4 regions of the Buttiauxella sp. WJP83 genome follow, and region 3 is predicted to be linked to each of the others. Evidence: predicted binding sites of a transcription regulator. Region 3 holds the regulator's gene; each other region holds the start of a gene.
The links. The regulator PurR, encoded in region 3, represses purine synthesis genes. The targets are predictions, from matches to a motif close to CANGCAAACGTTTGCNTG.
Positions count from the first base shown of each region.

Region 1: carA (glutamine-hydrolyzing carbamoyl-phosphate synthase small subunit) is a predicted target of PurR. The motif match lies at 2,684-2,701, and genes of this name have one in related genera.
Region 2: purM (phosphoribosylformylglycinamidine cyclo-ligase) is a predicted target of PurR. The motif match lies at 2,452-2,469, and genes of this name have one in related genera.
Region 4: OH773_RS14470 (amino acid aminotransferase) is a predicted target of PurR. The motif match lies at 2,193-2,210, and genes of this name have one in related genera.

Region 1 covers NZ_CP110080.1:679,719-683,934, reverse strand. Annotated here, with positions in the region: gene carB (carbamoyl-phosphate synthase large subunit) at 1-1,298, opposite strand, end outside; gene carA (glutamine-hydrolyzing carbamoyl-phosphate synthase small subunit) at 1,314-2,462, opposite strand; gene dapB (4-hydroxy-tetrahydrodipicolinate reductase) at 2,930-3,751, opposite strand; gene OH773_RS03240 (LacI family DNA-binding transcriptional regulator) at 3,967-4,216, opposite strand, start outside.
Region 2 covers NZ_CP110080.1:1,186,217-1,190,432, forward strand. Annotated here, with positions in the region: gene OH773_RS05455 (glycoside hydrolase family 28 protein) at 1-432, shown strand, start outside; gene OH773_RS05460 (SemiSWEET family sugar transporter) at 425-688, shown strand; gene purN (phosphoribosylglycinamide formyltransferase) at 719-1,360, opposite strand; gene purM (phosphoribosylformylglycinamidine cyclo-ligase) at 1,360-2,397, opposite strand; gene upp (uracil phosphoribosyltransferase) at 2,623-3,249, shown strand; gene uraA (uracil permease) at 3,336-4,216, shown strand, end outside.
Region 3 covers NZ_CP110080.1:2,058,604-2,062,819, forward strand. Annotated here, with positions in the region: gene punC (purine nucleoside transporter PunC) at 1-505, opposite strand, end outside; gene punR (DNA-binding transcriptional activator PunR) at 621-1,538, shown strand; gene purR (HTH-type transcriptional repressor PurR) at 1,557-2,582, opposite strand; gene cydH (cytochrome bd-I oxidase subunit CydH) at 2,891-2,980, shown strand; gene sodB (superoxide dismutase [Fe]) at 3,060-3,641, opposite strand; gene OH773_RS09545 (C40 family peptidase) at 3,764-4,216, opposite strand, start outside.
Region 4 covers NZ_CP110080.1:3,106,953-3,111,168, reverse strand. Annotated here, with positions in the region: gene OH773_RS14480 (YcbK family protein) at 1-194, shown strand, start outside; gene OH773_RS14475 (MBL fold metallo-hydrolase) at 235-882, shown strand; gene OH773_RS14470 (amino acid aminotransferase) at 941-2,131, opposite strand; gene ompC (porin OmpC) at 2,321-3,475, opposite strand; gene asnS (asparagine--tRNA ligase) at 4,078-4,216, opposite strand, start outside.

The DNA.
Region 1 (4,216 bases), 1.4 Mb from region 3:
GCACCGGCGTCTTTCAGCTCGCGGCGGATTTTGGTCAGGGCTTCCGGGTCATCCAGATTCACTTTCGGGTCAAAACCGGTCGCGCCCACTTCCAGGCCGCGCAGCGCTTTTTGCAGTGATTCCTGTTGTGTGCGGCCAATCGCCATCACTTCACCGACAGATTTCATCTGGGTGGTCAGACGGTCGTTCGCACCAACGAATTTCTCGAAGTTAAAGCGTGGAATTTTAGTCACAACGTAGTCGATGGACGGTTCGAACGAAGCTGGCGTTTTACCACCTGTGATGTCGTTCATCAGTTCATCGAGGGTGTAACCGACAGCCAGTTTGGCCGCCACTTTCGCAATCGGGAAGCCGGTAGCTTTGGATGCCAGCGCGGAAGAACGTGACACGCGCGGGTTCATCTCGATAACAATCAGACGGCCCGTTTTCGGGTTAACCGAGAACTGTACGTTAGAACCACCGGTTTCCACGCCGATTTCACGCAGTACCGCCATCGAGGCGTTACGCATGATTTGGTACTCTTTGTCGGTCAGTGTTTGAGCCGGTGCCACGGTGATGGAGTCACCCGTGTGGATGCCCATCGGGTCAAGGTTTTCGATAGAGCAAACGATGATGCAGTTGTCGTTTTTATCACGCACCACTTCCATCTCGTACTCTTTCCAACCGATCAGCGATTCGTCAATCAGCAGCTCTTTGGTTGGGGAAAGATCCAGACCACGCTCGCAGATCTCTTCGAACTCTTCACGGTTGTAAGCGATACCGCCGCCGGTGCCACCCATGGTGAATGAAGGACGGATGATGCACGGATAACCCACGTCAGCCGCAACAGCCAGCGCTTCTTCCATGTTGTGAGCAATGCCGGAGCGCGCAGTATCGAGGCCAATTTTTTTCATTGCCACGTCGAAACGGCGACGGTCTTCGGCTTTATCAATGGCGTCGGCGGTCGCACCAATCATGGTGACGCCAAACTCAGCCAGCACGCCCTGACGTTCCAGTTCCAGCGCACAGTTCAGTGCGGTCTGGCCGCCCATGGTTGGCAGCACAGCGTCCGGGCGCTCTTTCTCAATGATTTTGCGAACCACTTCCCAGTGAATCGGCTCGATGTAGGTCGCATCCGCCATTTCTGGGTCGGTCATGATGGTCGCCGGGTTGGAGTTCACCAGAACAACACGGTAACCCTCTTCACGCAGCGCTTTACACGCCTGCGCACCGGAATAGTCGAACTCACACGCCTGGCCGATAACAATGGGGCCTGCGCCGAGGATCAGGATGCTTTTTATATCTGTACGTTTTGGCATTTTCTTAGCTCCTGATTATTTCGCAGACTGACGGTAGTGCTTAATTAATTCGATAAAGTGGTCAAACAGCGGCGCCGCATCGTGCGGGCCAGGGCTTGCTTCTGGGTGCCCCTGGAAGCTGAATGCGGCTTTATCTGTGCGATGAATACCTTGCAGCGTGCCATCGAACAATGACTTGTGGGTCACGCGCAGATTCGCTGGCAGCGTGGCTTCGTCTACCGCAAAACCGTGGTTCTGAGCGGTAATCATCACGCAATCACGGTCGAGGTCTTTAACCGGGTGGTTGCCGCCGTGGTGACCAAACTTCATCTTCACGGTTTTCGCACCGCTCGCCAGAGCCAGTAACTGGTGGCCCAGACAAATACCGAACACCGGTACGTCGGTTTCTAGGAAAGATTTAATTGCGCTGATGGCGTAATCGCATGGTGCCGGGTCACCAGGACCATTAGACAGGAAGATGCCGTCTGGATTTAACTTCAGCACATCTTCAGCGGACGTTTGTGCCGGAACCACCGTCAGACGGCAGCCGCGGTCAACCAACATACGCAGAATGTTGCGTTTCACGCCGTAATCGTAAGCGACAACATGGAATGGCAAATCTTCTTCTTTAGCCGCTTCAGGCAATTCGCCTTCCAGCGTCCAACTCCCCTGTTGCCAGGCGTAAGATTCCTTCGTGGTCACTTCTTTCGCCAGATCCATACCGTTGAGGCCTGGGAATGCTTTCGCTTTTTCCAGCGCCAATGCCGCGTCTAAGTTATCTCCGGCGATGATGCAGCCGTTCTGTGCACCTTTCTCGCGCAGAATACGGGTCAACTTACGGGTATCGATATCGGCGATGGCCACAATGTTATGGCGCTTGAGGTAGGAAGAAAGGTCTTCGGTATTGCGGTAGTTGCTGGCAATCAGTGGTAGGTCACGGATAACGAGGCCTTGCGCATGTACCTGGGAGGATTCTTCGTCAGCAGCATTGGTGCCGACATTGCCGATATGAGGATAAGTAAGAGTGACGATTTGGCGGGAATAGGAAGGATCAGTGAGGATTTCTTGATAACCGGTCATAGAAGTGTTGAAAACGACTTCCCCCACTGCCGACCCCGATGCCCCAATGGCCCGACCGTGGAATTGGGTTCCGTCTTCCAGAACCAATATTGCTGACTTAATCAAAACGCCCTCCAGGGAATAAACAGTCAATTTATTTGCATATTAATTCAAAACCATTTCCTGAATCAATGCAAAACAGCCTGTCATTTGGATTTTTGACAAACGGCGGCATTCTAGTGAGAGACCGGGGAAAAGTCTACCACAAGCGCAACTTTTTATGTGTTTTTTGCCACTCTGAGTGGAAAAAGTGGAATTGACCGATGAAATCAACAACTAACTTATAGCGCGTAAACGGTTGCGGACCTGGATGAATAGGAAACTAACGATTTCCGGGGTGAAAAGTGGACCAAATGGTCAAAATTAATCATGAGACAGCAAAAATAGACAGGAAGAACGCATTTAATGAAGGTTAGATGGCTATAACGATGAAATACACCAATAAAATTACAAAATAAAAAGGGCAATAAAATATTGCCCTATCAATCAATACTTTATGATTGAAATAACCACATCACGATGGGTAATAAGATTTACAAACTATTCAGATCCAGCACATCACGCATATCATAAAGACCATTTTTCATTGATTTCAGCCATGAAGCAGATCTAACTGCGCCATTTGCAAAAGTCATGCGACTTGAAGCTTTATGCGTGATTTCAATGCGCTCGCCGATGTCCGCAAACATCGCCGTATGTTCACCAATAATGTCGCCCGCACGCACCGTAGCAAAACCAATAGTGCCTGGAACGCGCTCGCCGGTGTACCCTTCACGGGAGTAAACCGCACACTCTTTCAAATCTTTGTCCATCGCATGTGCAATGGCTTCACCCATTGCCAACGCGGTGCCTGACGGCGCATCCACTTTGTGGCGATGATGGGCTTCGATGATCTCGATGTCGGTATAATCCCCCATCACTTTGGCCGCTTTTTCTAACAGCTTGAGCATCACGTTCACACCCACGCTAAAGTTTGCCGCAAAGACAATGGGGACGTCAGCTGAGGCATCCGTAATCGCCTGCTTGCCCGCATCATCAAAACCAGTGGTACCAATAACCATCCCTTTGCCGTGTTGGCGGCAAAAAGCCAGATGATTCAATGTGCCTTCAGGACGAGTGAAATCGATAAACACATCGAAATCCTTCACGACCGCATCCAAGCTGTCGCTGACAATGACGCCTGTTTTGGCAACGCCTGCTAGTTCACCAGCGTCACTTCCTACTAAGGATGAACCCGGACGCTCAAGCGCAGCACCCAGTTTGACGCCATCCATCAGTATTGCGGCCTGAATCAATTGTCGCCCCATGCGACCACCCGCACCCGCGATTGCTACACGGACTTGTGACTCATCCATATTCACTCTCTTTTCTTTAATAAACATTCGTGTACCCAAATAACTCGATTGCAACCTATGCACCAGCGTCTCGAAGCCTGTCGGGTATACTCAGGTTAACTAGCCCAAAGCAGCCTCGCCACTCGAAAACACCGATAATAAGAAATTAATGACAAACGGCTAAAGTTATCAGTAAAACCTATGAATCACCTGACAATCAAAGGGTTTTAAGTCAGTCATTTTGCAAACCCGCACGACTCCCTTACCACCAACGTAGGCGGAAGGATTATCCGTTTTGGCGGTTCGTCGTTGCCCTGAATTCGCCTATACAATAACTCCCCCGCTTTGCGTCCAATCTCTTTGGCCGCGACGGAAACCGTCGTCAGTGCAGGCTGTACCAGAGACGCTTCGGTGATGTCGTCGAATCCTATCAGCGCAAAATCCACACCTGGCTGGCGGCCCATTTTCCGTAGCGTCTGCATCACA
Region 2 (4,216 bases), 870 kb from region 3:
CGTGACCCGGAAATCCTTCCAGGTGAAATCGAATTTATTCAGTTTCGCGGCCTTTCAGGAGTAAGTGATGGGGCCATTAATATGCATAGCGAATTACCCGGACAAGTCAGACATATCGTTCTTGAGGGCCTACAACTCACGCAAAGAGTCAGCACCTCACCTGAACAAGGGTTATATGACATTCGCCCACCTTGTAATCCGCTCTCACCAACCGGAATGGGGCTGGACAACGCCTGGTGCCTGAATCCGCAAACGCAACGAGCTTTCGGCGTGGAAGCGTATCCTGGCGGTTTGCCTGGTCTGTATGCCAACGGCGTTAAAGATTTGGCGCTGCGGAATGTAGAAATTTATCGTCCACGACCGTTGCCAGCAGGCTGGAATGAGCGGGAGTGCGTGTTAATCCATTGCGATGGAGTCAAACAAGATGATTGATTTAGCCTGGCTTGGGCCTGTTGCCGCGTGCTGCACTACGGGGTCATTTGCGCTACAGGTGCTGCATATCCTGAAGAATCGCGATACTAAAGCGATATCCCTGAGCATGTATCTGGTGTTTGTTTTCGGCGTGCTCTGTTGGTTGCTATATGGAATGAGTAACGGGGATGTTCCCCTGATGATAGCAAATGGTATTACGCTTGTGTTGGCAGCGACAGTGCTGCTGATGAAAGTGGTGAACGAACGAGCGCGATAAACGGTGGCGGGGAACCGCCACTGTATTGTTCTACTCTTCTGCGGCATAACCTTGAACTGGTAACGCTTTGCCATCAAGCCAGGCGCTATTTTCACGCATCTCCAGACGCCCTTCGATAAACCAGGACACTACCAGAGGATAAATTGCATGCTCCTGGTGCTGTACACGAGCAGTGATGTCGTCTTCATCGTCACCGTCAAAAACCGGGACTTTGGCCTGAAGAATCACCGGCCCACCATCGAGTTCTTCGGTAACAAAATGCACCGATGTCCCGTGGACTTCATCACCGTTCTCCAGCACCTGACGATGGGTATTCAGGCCGGGATATTTAGGCAATAAAGAAGGGTGGATGTTGATCAGACGGCCAGTGTAATGCGTGACAAATTCAGGGCTAAGAATCCGCATGTAACCGGCGAGCACCACCAAATCCGGTGCGTAAGCGTCGATCTCAAGCATTAGTTCACGATCAAACGCTGCACGGTCGGCGAACTGGCTGGCGGTTAACGCGTGGGCAGGGATCTCTGCCTCACGCGCACGCTCAAGACCATAAGCATCGGTTTTATTACTGAATACAGCGGCTACGGTGCCGTTAATCTTTTTAAGCTTGCAGGCATCAATAATCGCCTGCAAATTGCTTCCGTTGCCGGAAATTAGCACCACAATGCGTTTCATTACTCAATAACCACGCGCTCAGAGGAATCGGAAGCTTTGATACTACCGATTTTCCAGGCGTTTTCACCTTTTGCATTCAAAAACTCGACCGCTTTATCCGCTTCGGCTTCAGGTAACGCAATCAGCATACCGACGCCGCAGTTAAAGGTACGGTACATTTCGTGACGGCTGATATTCCCGGCTTGTTGCAGCCAGTTGAATACCGCAGGCCACTGCCATGAGGATTCGGTAATGACGGCTTGAGTGTTATCAGGCAGAACACGCGGGATGTTTTCCCAGAAACCGCCGCCGGTCAGGTGGCAGATAGCATGCACGTCAACTTCGGCAATCAACTCAAGCAATGGTTTTACGTAAATGCGCGTCGGTTCCAGCAGGTGATCGGCCAGCGGTTTGCCTTCCAGTTCGGTGGTCAGCGGGTCAGTACCACTGACTTCCAGTACTTTACGTACCAGAGAGTAACCGTTGGAGTGCGGGCCACTGGATGCCAGCGCAATTAGCACGTCGCCGTCGGTCACTTTAGAACCGTCAATAATCTCGGATTTCTCGACTACGCCCACGCAGAAGCCCGCCACGTCGTAATCTTCGCCGTGGTACATGCCAGGCATTTCAGCGGTTTCGCCGCCAACTAATGAACAACCCGATTGCAGACAACCTTCGGCAATACCAGTGATAACGCTGGCAGCAGTTTCGACGTCAAGTTTGCCCGTTGCATAGTAATCAAGGAAAAACAGCGGCTCAGCACCCTGAACAACCAGGTCGTTGACACACATAGCAACCAGGTCGATGCCGATGGTGTCGTGGCGTTTTAAGTCCATAGCCAGACGCAACTTAGTACCCACACCGTCGGTGCCGGAAACCAGCACAGGCTCACGATACTTCTGAGGTAACGCACACAGCGCACCGAAACCGCCTAATCCACCCATGACTTCCGGGCGGCGGGTTTTTTTCACTACGCCTTTGATTTTATCGACCAGAGCGTTACCAGCATCAATATCAACACCGGCATCTTTATAGCTGAGAGAAGTTTTGTCGGTCACTGCTAAGTCCCCGCGGATGGGTTAGAAATAAAAAACGCCGCAATTCTAACAGTGCAGGCAAACGTTTGCGAGCCTCTTATTCAGCGGGATGTAATAATTGTTGATATATACTGATTCCAGTCTCGTTGATCCTGATCAATCCCAATACCTGTAGCACTGCCACGAAAAAGCGGTATAATCCGGCGATTTTTTTTATGGTGGCCAACTATCTCGGGGAGAAAGAGTATGAAGATCGTGGAAGTCAAACACCCACTCGTCAAACACAAGCTAGGCCTGATGCGTGAGAACGACATTAGCACCAAACGCTTTCGTGAACTCGCCTCAGAAGTTGGCAGCTTGCTGACTTACGAAGCAACGGCGGATCTGGAAACTGAGACAGTCACTATCGAAGGCTGGAACGGCCCGGTAGAAGTTGATCAGATTAAAGGTAAGAAGATTACCGTTGTGCCAATTTTGCGCGCCGGTCTGGGTATGATGGAAGGCGTGCTGGAAAACGTTCCAAGTGCACGTATCAGCGTTGTGGGTATTTACCGTAACGAAGAAACTCTGGAGCCAGTTCCTTATTTCCAGAAACTGGTTTCTAACATTGAAGAACGTATGGCGCTGGTGGTTGACCCAATGCTGGCAACTGGCGGTTCAATGATTGCAACTATCGACCTGCTGAAGAATGCAGGCTGTACTAGCATCAAAGTACTGGTTCTGGTGGCTGCACCAGAAGGTATCGCAGCGCTGGAAAAAGCGCACCCGGATGTAGAACTGTTCACCGCTTCTATCGATCAGGGCTTAAACGAGCACGGATACATTATTCCTGGCCTCGGCGATGCTGGCGATAAGATTTTTGGTACGAAATAAGTGATTCACTAAAAAATAGCCGACTTTGAGAGTCGGCTTTTTTTTGACTACAACACAACAACAACAGACAGACAAAGGAAACGACTATGACACGCCGTGCTATCGGGGTAAGTGAAAGACCGCCGCTTTTGCAGACCATCCCGCTTAGTTTGCAACATCTGTTCGCTATGTTTGGTGCCACCGTTCTGGTGCCAATCTTGTTCCACATTAATCCGGCGACGGTGCTGCTATTTAACGGAATCGGGACGCTGCTGTATCTCTTTATCTGTAAAGGTAAAATCCCGGCTTATCTGGGTTCAAGCTTTGCCTTTATTTCGCCAGTATTGCTGCTTTTACCACTGGGTTATGAAGTGGCGTTGGGCGGTTTTATCATGTGTGGCGTGTTGTTCTGTATCGTCGCGCTGATTGTGAAAAAAGCCGGTACCGGTTGGCTGGATGTGATGTTCCCTCCAGCAGCAATGGGTGCGATTGTGGCGGTCATCGGTCTGGAGCTCGCGGGCGTGGCGGCGAATATGGCGGGTTTATTACCAGCAGATGGCGCATCACCCGATTCAAAGACCATCATCATCTCGCTGGTTACACTTGCGGTAACGATTTTCGGTTCTGTTTTGTTCCGTGGCTTCCTGGCGATTATCCCGATTCTTATCGGTGTGCTGGCGGGTTATGCGCTCTCCTTTGCCATGGGCGTGGTTGATGTGACGCCAATTGCACAAGCACACTGGTTCGCTTTGCCAACCTTCTATACCCCGCGTTTTGAGTGGTTCGCTATCTTCACCATTCTGCCTGCGGCGCTGGTCGTTATCGCTGAGCATGTGGGTCACCTGGTTGTTACGGCGAATATTGTGAAGAAAGATTTGATTCGCGATCCTGGCCTGCATCGTTCGATGTTTGCGAACGGCATTTCGACTATTTTCTCTGGTTTCTTCGGCTCTACACCGAACACCACTTACGGCGAGAACATCGGCGT
Region 3 (4,216 bases):
TGACAAACAGCGTGGCGAAAATCGCCTGCCAGTCAAAGTGGTTCAAAATCCAGCTGCCCAGCAACGGTGCCAACGCCGGGGATAAGCCAACCAGCGGCATAATCGTTGCGAAAATACGATTAGCGCGATTCGCCGGGTAGTAATCGGTCACCAGAGCCTGCCAGCTTACTGCCGCCGAACAGACGCCAACTGCCTGAACAAAACGCAGTACCAATAGCGCAGTGGCGCTTTCGACCCACAACATGCCGATACAGCCAATGGCGAACAGGCTTAACCCCGCCAGTAATACCGGTTTACGGCCGAAGTGATCTGACAGGGGTCCCCACATTAACTGGGCAAACGCAAATCCAGCCAGGAACAGACTCAGGCTTGCACTGACTGCCGATGCATCGGTCTGTAAATCTTGCTGAATGGCAGCGAAAGCAGGCAGGTACATGTCTGTGGCAAGGAAGCCCAGCACACTTAAGCCGGCCAGCCAGATAAGAAATCCTTTTGAAGGTTGCATAATTTTCTCTTGATTAATCTTGCAGGTTCATTGCCGCGAGAGTGTACGGAGTGCAATTACGCTTGTGAAACGCTAATATTTGTAGGTTGCGTTCAAAAATTTTGTGAGCAGAGAAATGTGGTCAGAATACTCGCTGGAAGTGATAGATGCGGTGGCGCGCAATGGTAGCTTCAGCGGTGCGGCACAGGAGTTGCACCGCGTTCCGTCTGCCATTAGCTATACGGTGCGGCAACTCGAAGATTGGTTAGCCGTTCCGCTATTCGAACGGCGTCATCGTGATGTCGAATTAACCCCAGCGGGCCTCTTTTTCCTTAAAGAGGGCCGTTCTGTTATCAAAAAAATGATGACGACACGGCAGCAGTGCCAACAGATCGCAAACGGATGGCGCGGGCATCTGGCTATAGCCGTTGATAACATCGTTAAACCTGAGCGAACGCGGCAACTGGTCGTGGATTTCTATCGCCATTTTCCGGATATCGAACTGCGCATCTTCCAGGAAGTGTTCAACGGCGTATGGGATGCGCTGGCGGATGGTCGTGTCGAGGTGGCTATTGGTGCAACCCAGGCTATTCCGGTCGGAGGGCGTTATGCCTTCCGCGATATGGGAACGTTGAGCTGGCGTTGTGTGGTGGCTTCCACTCATCCTCTGGCACAGCGCGGTGGGACGTTAAGCGACGATGACCTGCGTGACTGGCCGTCTTTGGTACTCGAAGATACCTCGCGTTCGTTACCCAAACGAATTACCTGGCTTTTAGATAACCAGCGCCGTGTGGTGGTGCCTGACTGGCAGTCCGGTTCGGATTGTTTGAGCGCGGGTTTGTGTATCGGCATGGTGCCGTTGCATATCGCCAGGCCGTGGCTGGATTCCGGGCGGTGGAGCGAATTAACCCTGGATAACCCGTTTCCTGACGCAGCATGTTGCCTGACCTGGCGGCAAAACGACGCATCACCTGCGTTGAGCTGGTTACTGGATTATCTGGGGGACAGTGAAACGATGAATCAGGAATGGTTACAGGAACCTGAGCCCGAGTAAACCCGGGCTCAACAACACTTAACGACGATAATCGCGGAATGGGCCATCAGCTACCGAGCGGCGTTCAATCAGACGCGGATGGACTTCAATCGATTGGGACTCTTCGCGTTTATTAACGATTCTATCCAATAGCATGTTAAACGCCGTTTCCCCCAGCGAATCTTTTGGCTGGTGGATGGTGGTCAACGCCGGTGAGAAGAAGCGCGCGTTACGCACATTGTCGTAACCAATAATGGAAATATCCTGCGGTACGCGCAGTCCCATCTCATCAGCGGCACAAATTGCCCCCATCGCCATGATGTCACCGCCACAGAATACTGCGGTAGGGCGATGAGACTGGCCGAGGATTTGCTGCATAGCGCGATAACCGGATTCAGGTTCAAAGTCACCCTGAACAATCCAGTTTTCTGGAATAGAAATACCCGCTTCTTCGAGTGCTTTCATAAAGCCAGCATGGCGACCGCCGCCAGTATTGCGTTCCATTTGGCCGGGGATAGCACCAATTTCGCGGTGACCGCGTTCAATTAAATAACGACCCGCCAGGTAGCCACCGTGGAATGCGTTATCGACCACGGAGTCGGTGAAATCAGCACGGGACTCGCCCCAGTCCATCACAACCATTGGGATGTGGCGGTACTCTTCGAGAACGGAAAGCAAGGAGTCTGGATATTCAGAGCACATCACCAGCAAACCATCGACACGCTTTTGCGCCATCATCGATAAGTAAGCGCGCTGTTTTTCAAAGTTATTGTGTGCGTTACCCAAAATCAGGGTATAGCCTTTTTCAAAGCAGCTATTTTCCACCGCTTCGATGATCTCGGCGAAATAAGGTGCTTCACTGGAAGTGGCAAGCAGACCGATCGTTTTGGTGTGATTAACTTTCAGGCTTCGTGCTACAGCACTCGGTGAGTAGTGCAATTCTTTAATTGCAGCCCATACCGCGTTGCGCGTTTCTTCCGCCACAAAACGGGTTTTGTTAATCACATGTGATACGGTTGTAGTGGAAACGTTTGCGCGCTTCGCCACGTCCTTGATTGTCGCCATTAAATTTCACTCCGGGCCATCTCTTAACCCCCTGATTACTAATGTGTTAAACGTTTGCGTACGCTGACTCCAAAGGCAACATAATGGTTGCAGGTATGCCGGGATTGCGACATAAAACGGGAGGAGGGCATTGAATTGACGATACGCAATAAATTAGCGAGGGATTTTGGCCTATCCTGGCGAAAAGTGGAAGAGGGAAAATGGATATCGGGTTAAAACCGTGAGGATTTTTATCTCCGATTGTGGGAAACTCATCATGACACATCAATTGTAAGGCTGTTTTGTAAGGTAACAAAAAGGAGTTGCTGATGAGTACCGACCTGAAATTTTCAATCACGACCACAGTTATTGTTCTGGCTTTGATTGTTTGCGGCGCATTAACTGCCGTACTGCACTGATTAAGATGGGCCGCTTATCGCGGCCCATTAACATTCCCCTAAATAGCTCCGCAACACGAACTATTTAGGGAGCAAACTTCTACGCTGCAAGATTCTTCTCAACAAACGCCCAATTCACCAGCGCCCAGAAATGCTCGAGGTAGTTAGGACGAGCATTGCGGTAGTCGATGTAGTACGCATGTTCCCAGACGTCCACCGTCAGCAGTGGTTTAGCGGCAGTCGTCAGTGGCGTACCCGCGTTGGAAGTAGAAACAATCGCTAAAGCGCCATCTTCCTGTTTAACTAACCACGTCCAACCTGCGCCAAAGTTCTTGATAGCGGCATCAGTAAACTGTTGTTTGAATTCAGCGAAGCTACCGAAAGATTTGTTGATAGCGTCCAGAAGTTCGCCAGTAGGTTCCCCGCCTGCATTTGGTGCCAGGCAGTTCCAGTAGAAGGTGTGGTTCCACACCTGAGCGGCGTTGTTAAAAACACCACCCTCGGAAGTACGAACGATCTCTTCAAGCGTTTTACCTTCAAAAGCTGTGCCCTTAACCAGGTTATTCAGGTTAGTGACATAGGTTTGATGGTGTTTGCCGTAATGGTATTCCAGGGTTTCAGCGGAGATATGCGGTGCTAAAGCATCTTTCGCATACGGTAATGCAGGTAGTTCGAACGACATTGCTAACTCCTTATTATTTTGTTTACTTCTAAATAACCACTTTTAATGCGGGTTTAGGTTAACAAATTGAAAGGATAAGCAAAAGAAGAACTCACCTGCCCATTTCAGGGCAGGTGAAGGTTTTAACGAATGGTTTTAGATGTCATGACGCGTTTAGCGCCAACATAGTGGCGTTGCCAATAGTCTTCGCTCAACGAGGTGATTTGAATATCACGGCCAGTACGCGGTGACTGGATGAATTTCCCATTACCGACGTAGACACCAACGTGATCCGCAGTGCCACGGCCTTGGGTGCGGAAGAACACAAGGTCACCCGTTTCCAGTTCCCCGCGATCAACCGGAGAAGCATCACGCAGGTGATACATTTCGTTTGCAGTACGCGGAATACGGAATTTCACCAAATCTTTGTAAGCGTAATAAACCAAACCGCTGCAATCGAAGCCAGTACGCGGCGACGTGCCACCCCAGCGATACGGTTTGCCAATCTGGCCCATCAGTTTGTTCATCGCCGTCTTCTGTGCTTTCTGCACCCGGACTTTGTGCGCTGCTGCAATCGTCGTTGGTTGCTCTGCTTT
Region 4 (4,216 bases), 1.0 Mb from region 3:
AACTTCGAGCCCGTAGTCGTGGGGTGGCGAAAAAAAGCTATCACACAAAAGGGCAGGCAATGGATTTCCATATTGAAGGGATTTCGTTGAGCAATGTTCGCAAAGCAGCATTATCTATGCGCGCAGGTGGTGTAGGATACTACCCCAGCAGCAACTTTGTGCATATTGATACCGGGCCACTAAGGCACTGGTAAAACAACGGAATCCGGCGATTGTTGCCGGTATTGGAGTGTCATGAACTATCACATTATTCCGGTCACTGCGTTTGCCCAAAACTGTTCATTAGTTTGGTGTGAAGAAACGCTGCAAGCAGCAGTGATTGATCCGGGCGGCGAAGCTGAAAAAATCATCCAGCAAGTCACGGCGAAAGGCGTGACGGTCACGCAGGTCCTGTTAACGCATGGCCATCTTGATCATGTTGGAGCCGCAGCTGAACTGGCAAAGCATTACGGTGTTCCTGTTATTGGGCCGGAAAAAGAAGACGAATTCTGGCTACAAGGCCTACCGGCGCAAAGCCAAATGTTTGGGCTTGAAGAGTGTTTGCCACTGACGCCAGATCGTTGGCTGAATGAGGGTGATAGCGTATCGGTGGGAAATGTGGCCTTACAAGTGCTGCATTGCCCGGGTCATACTCCAGGTCATGTCGTTTTCTTTGATGCGCAATCTCAGTTACTGATTTCCGGCGATGTGATTTTCAAAGGCGGAGTAGGGCGAAGTGATTTCCCGCGTGGCGACCACGCCGCACTGATTGACTCGATTAAACGTAAACTGTTGCCACTTGGCGATGATGTGACGTTTATTCCAGGCCATGGTCCGTTGTCGACTCTGGGCTACGAGCGCTTGCATAATCCCTTCCTGCAAGACGAATTACCAGTCTGGTAAGGTAGTCTTAAAAATAAAAGAGCCGCATTGTGCGGCTCTTTTTGTATCTGCTTTGCTCTTACAGCACAGCGACAATGGCTTCGCACAGCGGAGCCATATTGTCTGGCGTCATCCCCGCAACGTTCACACGTCCGGAAGCAACGGCATACACACCAAACTCTTCACGTAAACGCAGCACCTGCTCTTTGGTTAAGCCGCTGAACGAGAACATGCCGTTCTGGTTGATGATAAAGCTAAAGTCGCGGTTAGCGCCTTTCTCTTGTAGGGTATTCACGAACAGCTGGCGCATACGGTGAATACGCTGACGCATGTCAGACAGCTCTTGTTCCCAAATAGTACGCAGCGCGTCGTTGCTCAGAATAGTTGCAACAACAGATGCACCGTGTGCTGGTGGGTTAGAGTAGTTGGCACGAATAACAGATTTCATCTGGCTGAACGCGCGATCTACGGTATCTGCATCAGCAGCAACCAGCGTACAAGCACCTACGCGCTCATTGTAGAGGCCAAAGTTCTTAGAGTAAGAGCTGGCAACAATCAGTTCTTTGTGGCTTGCAGCAAAGATACGCAGGCCTTCAGCATCTTCTTCCAGACCACGAGCAAAGCCCTGATAGGCGAAGTCAAACAGTGGCAGCCAGCCTTTTGCCAGGGACATTTCTGCCAACGTTTTCCACTGCTCAGCCGTTGGGTCGATACCGGTTGGGTTATGGCAGCAACCGTGGAACAACACCACATCACCCGCTTGTGCGGCTTGCAGGCTGTTAATCAGGCCATCGAAATTAAGAGAGTGGTTCTGTGCGTCATAGTAGTCATACTCGCACACTTCCAGCCCAGCAGAGTTAAACACGCTCTTGTGGTTCGGCCAGCTTGGATTACTCACCCAGACGCGTTTAGTGGTGGTGTTTTTCGCGAGGAAATCAGCGGCAACACGCAGCGCACCTGTACCACCTGGGGTTTGTGCAGTGCGAGCACGTTTATTTGCACTCAGAGCATTATTTTTCCCAAACAGTAATTCCTGGGTGCAGCTACCGAATTCTGGAATACCGTCAATACCGAGGTAATTCTTGGTGTTCTCATTTTCCAGCAGATAAAGCTCTGCTTTTTTAACGCAGGTCAAAACCGGAGTTTTACCCGTTTCATCCTTATAAACACCAATGCCGAGGTTAATTTTAGTCGGACGGTCATCGGCGCGAAACAGATCGGCCAAACCAAGAATTGGATCAGCTGGAGCAGCGGTAATGTTCTCAAACATGACGAGTTTCCATTGTGATATCGAGGGAGTAACGCTCTCAGGTTAACTGCTGTTTTAGTAAATGCCAACCGTTTGCAACAAAAAGAAACCACCCTGGTCACAAGTTATTTTTTTTAACTTTTCAGGCATAAAAAAACAGGGCCGAAGCCCTGTCTTTTGAACCATCCTTGCAACAATGTTGCTGGATAATTAGAACTGGTAAACGATACCCACTGCAGCCTGGTCGTCTGTTGCCAGTTTAGCAGATTCGCTGTAGTTGTTGTCGTCCAGCAGGTTGAACTTATACGCAGCGTATACGTTCATGTTTTTGTTGAAGTAGTACCAGGTACCCACTTCTACGTATTTAACCAGGTCAGCATCGCCACCGTTGAAGGTGCCACGTGCGATCAGGTCTTTACCTTTAGACTGCACGTAAGCGATGGATGGACGCAGACCGAAGTCGAACTGGTACTGAGCTACAGCTTCGAAGTTCTGAGTTTTGTTAGCGAAGTTGCTGTCAGCTTCACGAGTCATGTTCAGAGTTTCTGCATACATCACTGCTGCGTAGATGTTGTTCGCATCGTATTTAGCCGCAGTAGACCATGCTTCAGCGCGGTCGCCGCCAGCACTTGCCCATGATGGGTTAGTTGCAGCTTCACGCTGTTCGAAAGTACGGTTTGCAGACTCATAACCTGCAGCAAGGCTGAAGCCTTCGCCGATGTCATAAGTTACAGCAGTGCTTACGCCGTCGCCGTTAGCTTTAGCGCCGTTACCAGCACGACCTAATTGTGGAACACCGTTGTCATCTACAAAGTTACCAACAGCGTTGCTACGCTCGTTTTTGCCCTGGTATTGCAGAGCAAATGCCAGGCCATCAACCAGACCGAAGAAGTTGCTGTTACGGTAAGTCAGAAGGCCATTAGAACGACCGTTCATGAAGTTGTCGGTTGCAGCCCAAGTATCGCCGCCCCACTCAACCAGCATATCGGTATAAGCAGCTACGTCGTAGATTGCACCGTAGTTACGGCCGTAATCCAGGGAGCCTGCATCACCAAATTTCAGACCAGCAAATGCCAGACGAGTAGCTGTACCCTGACCACCTTCCGCGTTGGAGGCGTTCATGTTGTATTCCCACTGGCCGTAACCGGTCAGTTGGTCATTGATTTGAGTTTCGCCTTTGAAACCGATACGAGCGTAAGTGGTGTCATTGCTATCAGTGTCACCGTTAGTTGTCCATACGTGCTCGCCTACAGCTTTACCGTAGAAATCAAGTTTGTTGCCGTTTTTGTTATAGATTTCTGCAGCGTTAGCTGCACCGGCTACCAGCAGAGCAGGGATTACCACTGCCAGAATATTGCGCTTCATCATTATTTATTACCCTCATTGGTTTTTTTTGTGAACACCTGCCACTGCCGTCAATAATTCTGTACGGAACTATTGATGAGAGTTTGGTGTCTTTCTGTATCTGTCAGGCATCTTTCCATCCATGAAACCGTTTCGCTAGCCAGAAAGTGCTACAAACATCGAGAGTGAGTTACAAAAAGAAACTATGTGTAACCAAATGTGTATTTTGTGGAACTTTGTGAACTAACTCAAACTTCTTTGCCGCTTCGCCTAAAAAAACACCTTTCCTATCCTATATATATGAATTACTTATGTTTAATTTGCATAATGAAATGAAGAGTGAATTTTCCCCTTACATTTGTACATTCTTTGAGTGATTTTTGGATGTCCAGACATCTGTGTGAATTTTGGCCAAATGTGCTAAGTCAACGCTAAGAGTAAGAGCGCGAGCGGAAAGTGTGGATATTTTATGTTTATCTGTTTCGCAGACACACTTCGTAACGGGGGAGTTGTGGAATGGGGTTGAAATTGACGTTTGTTTAACTTTCGTTGAAGAAAAAAGACGTTTGACCCGCAGATGTAAAAAAGGCCAGCAGTGCTGGCCTTAGAAAAAAAATGTGGTTTTAGAAGTTCGCGTTACGTGGAGTACGTGGGAATGGAATCACGTCACGAACGTTTTGCACGCCGGTTACATAGGCAATCAGGCGTTCAAAACCAAGACCAAAACCGGAGTGCGGAACAGTGCCGTAACGACGCAGATCG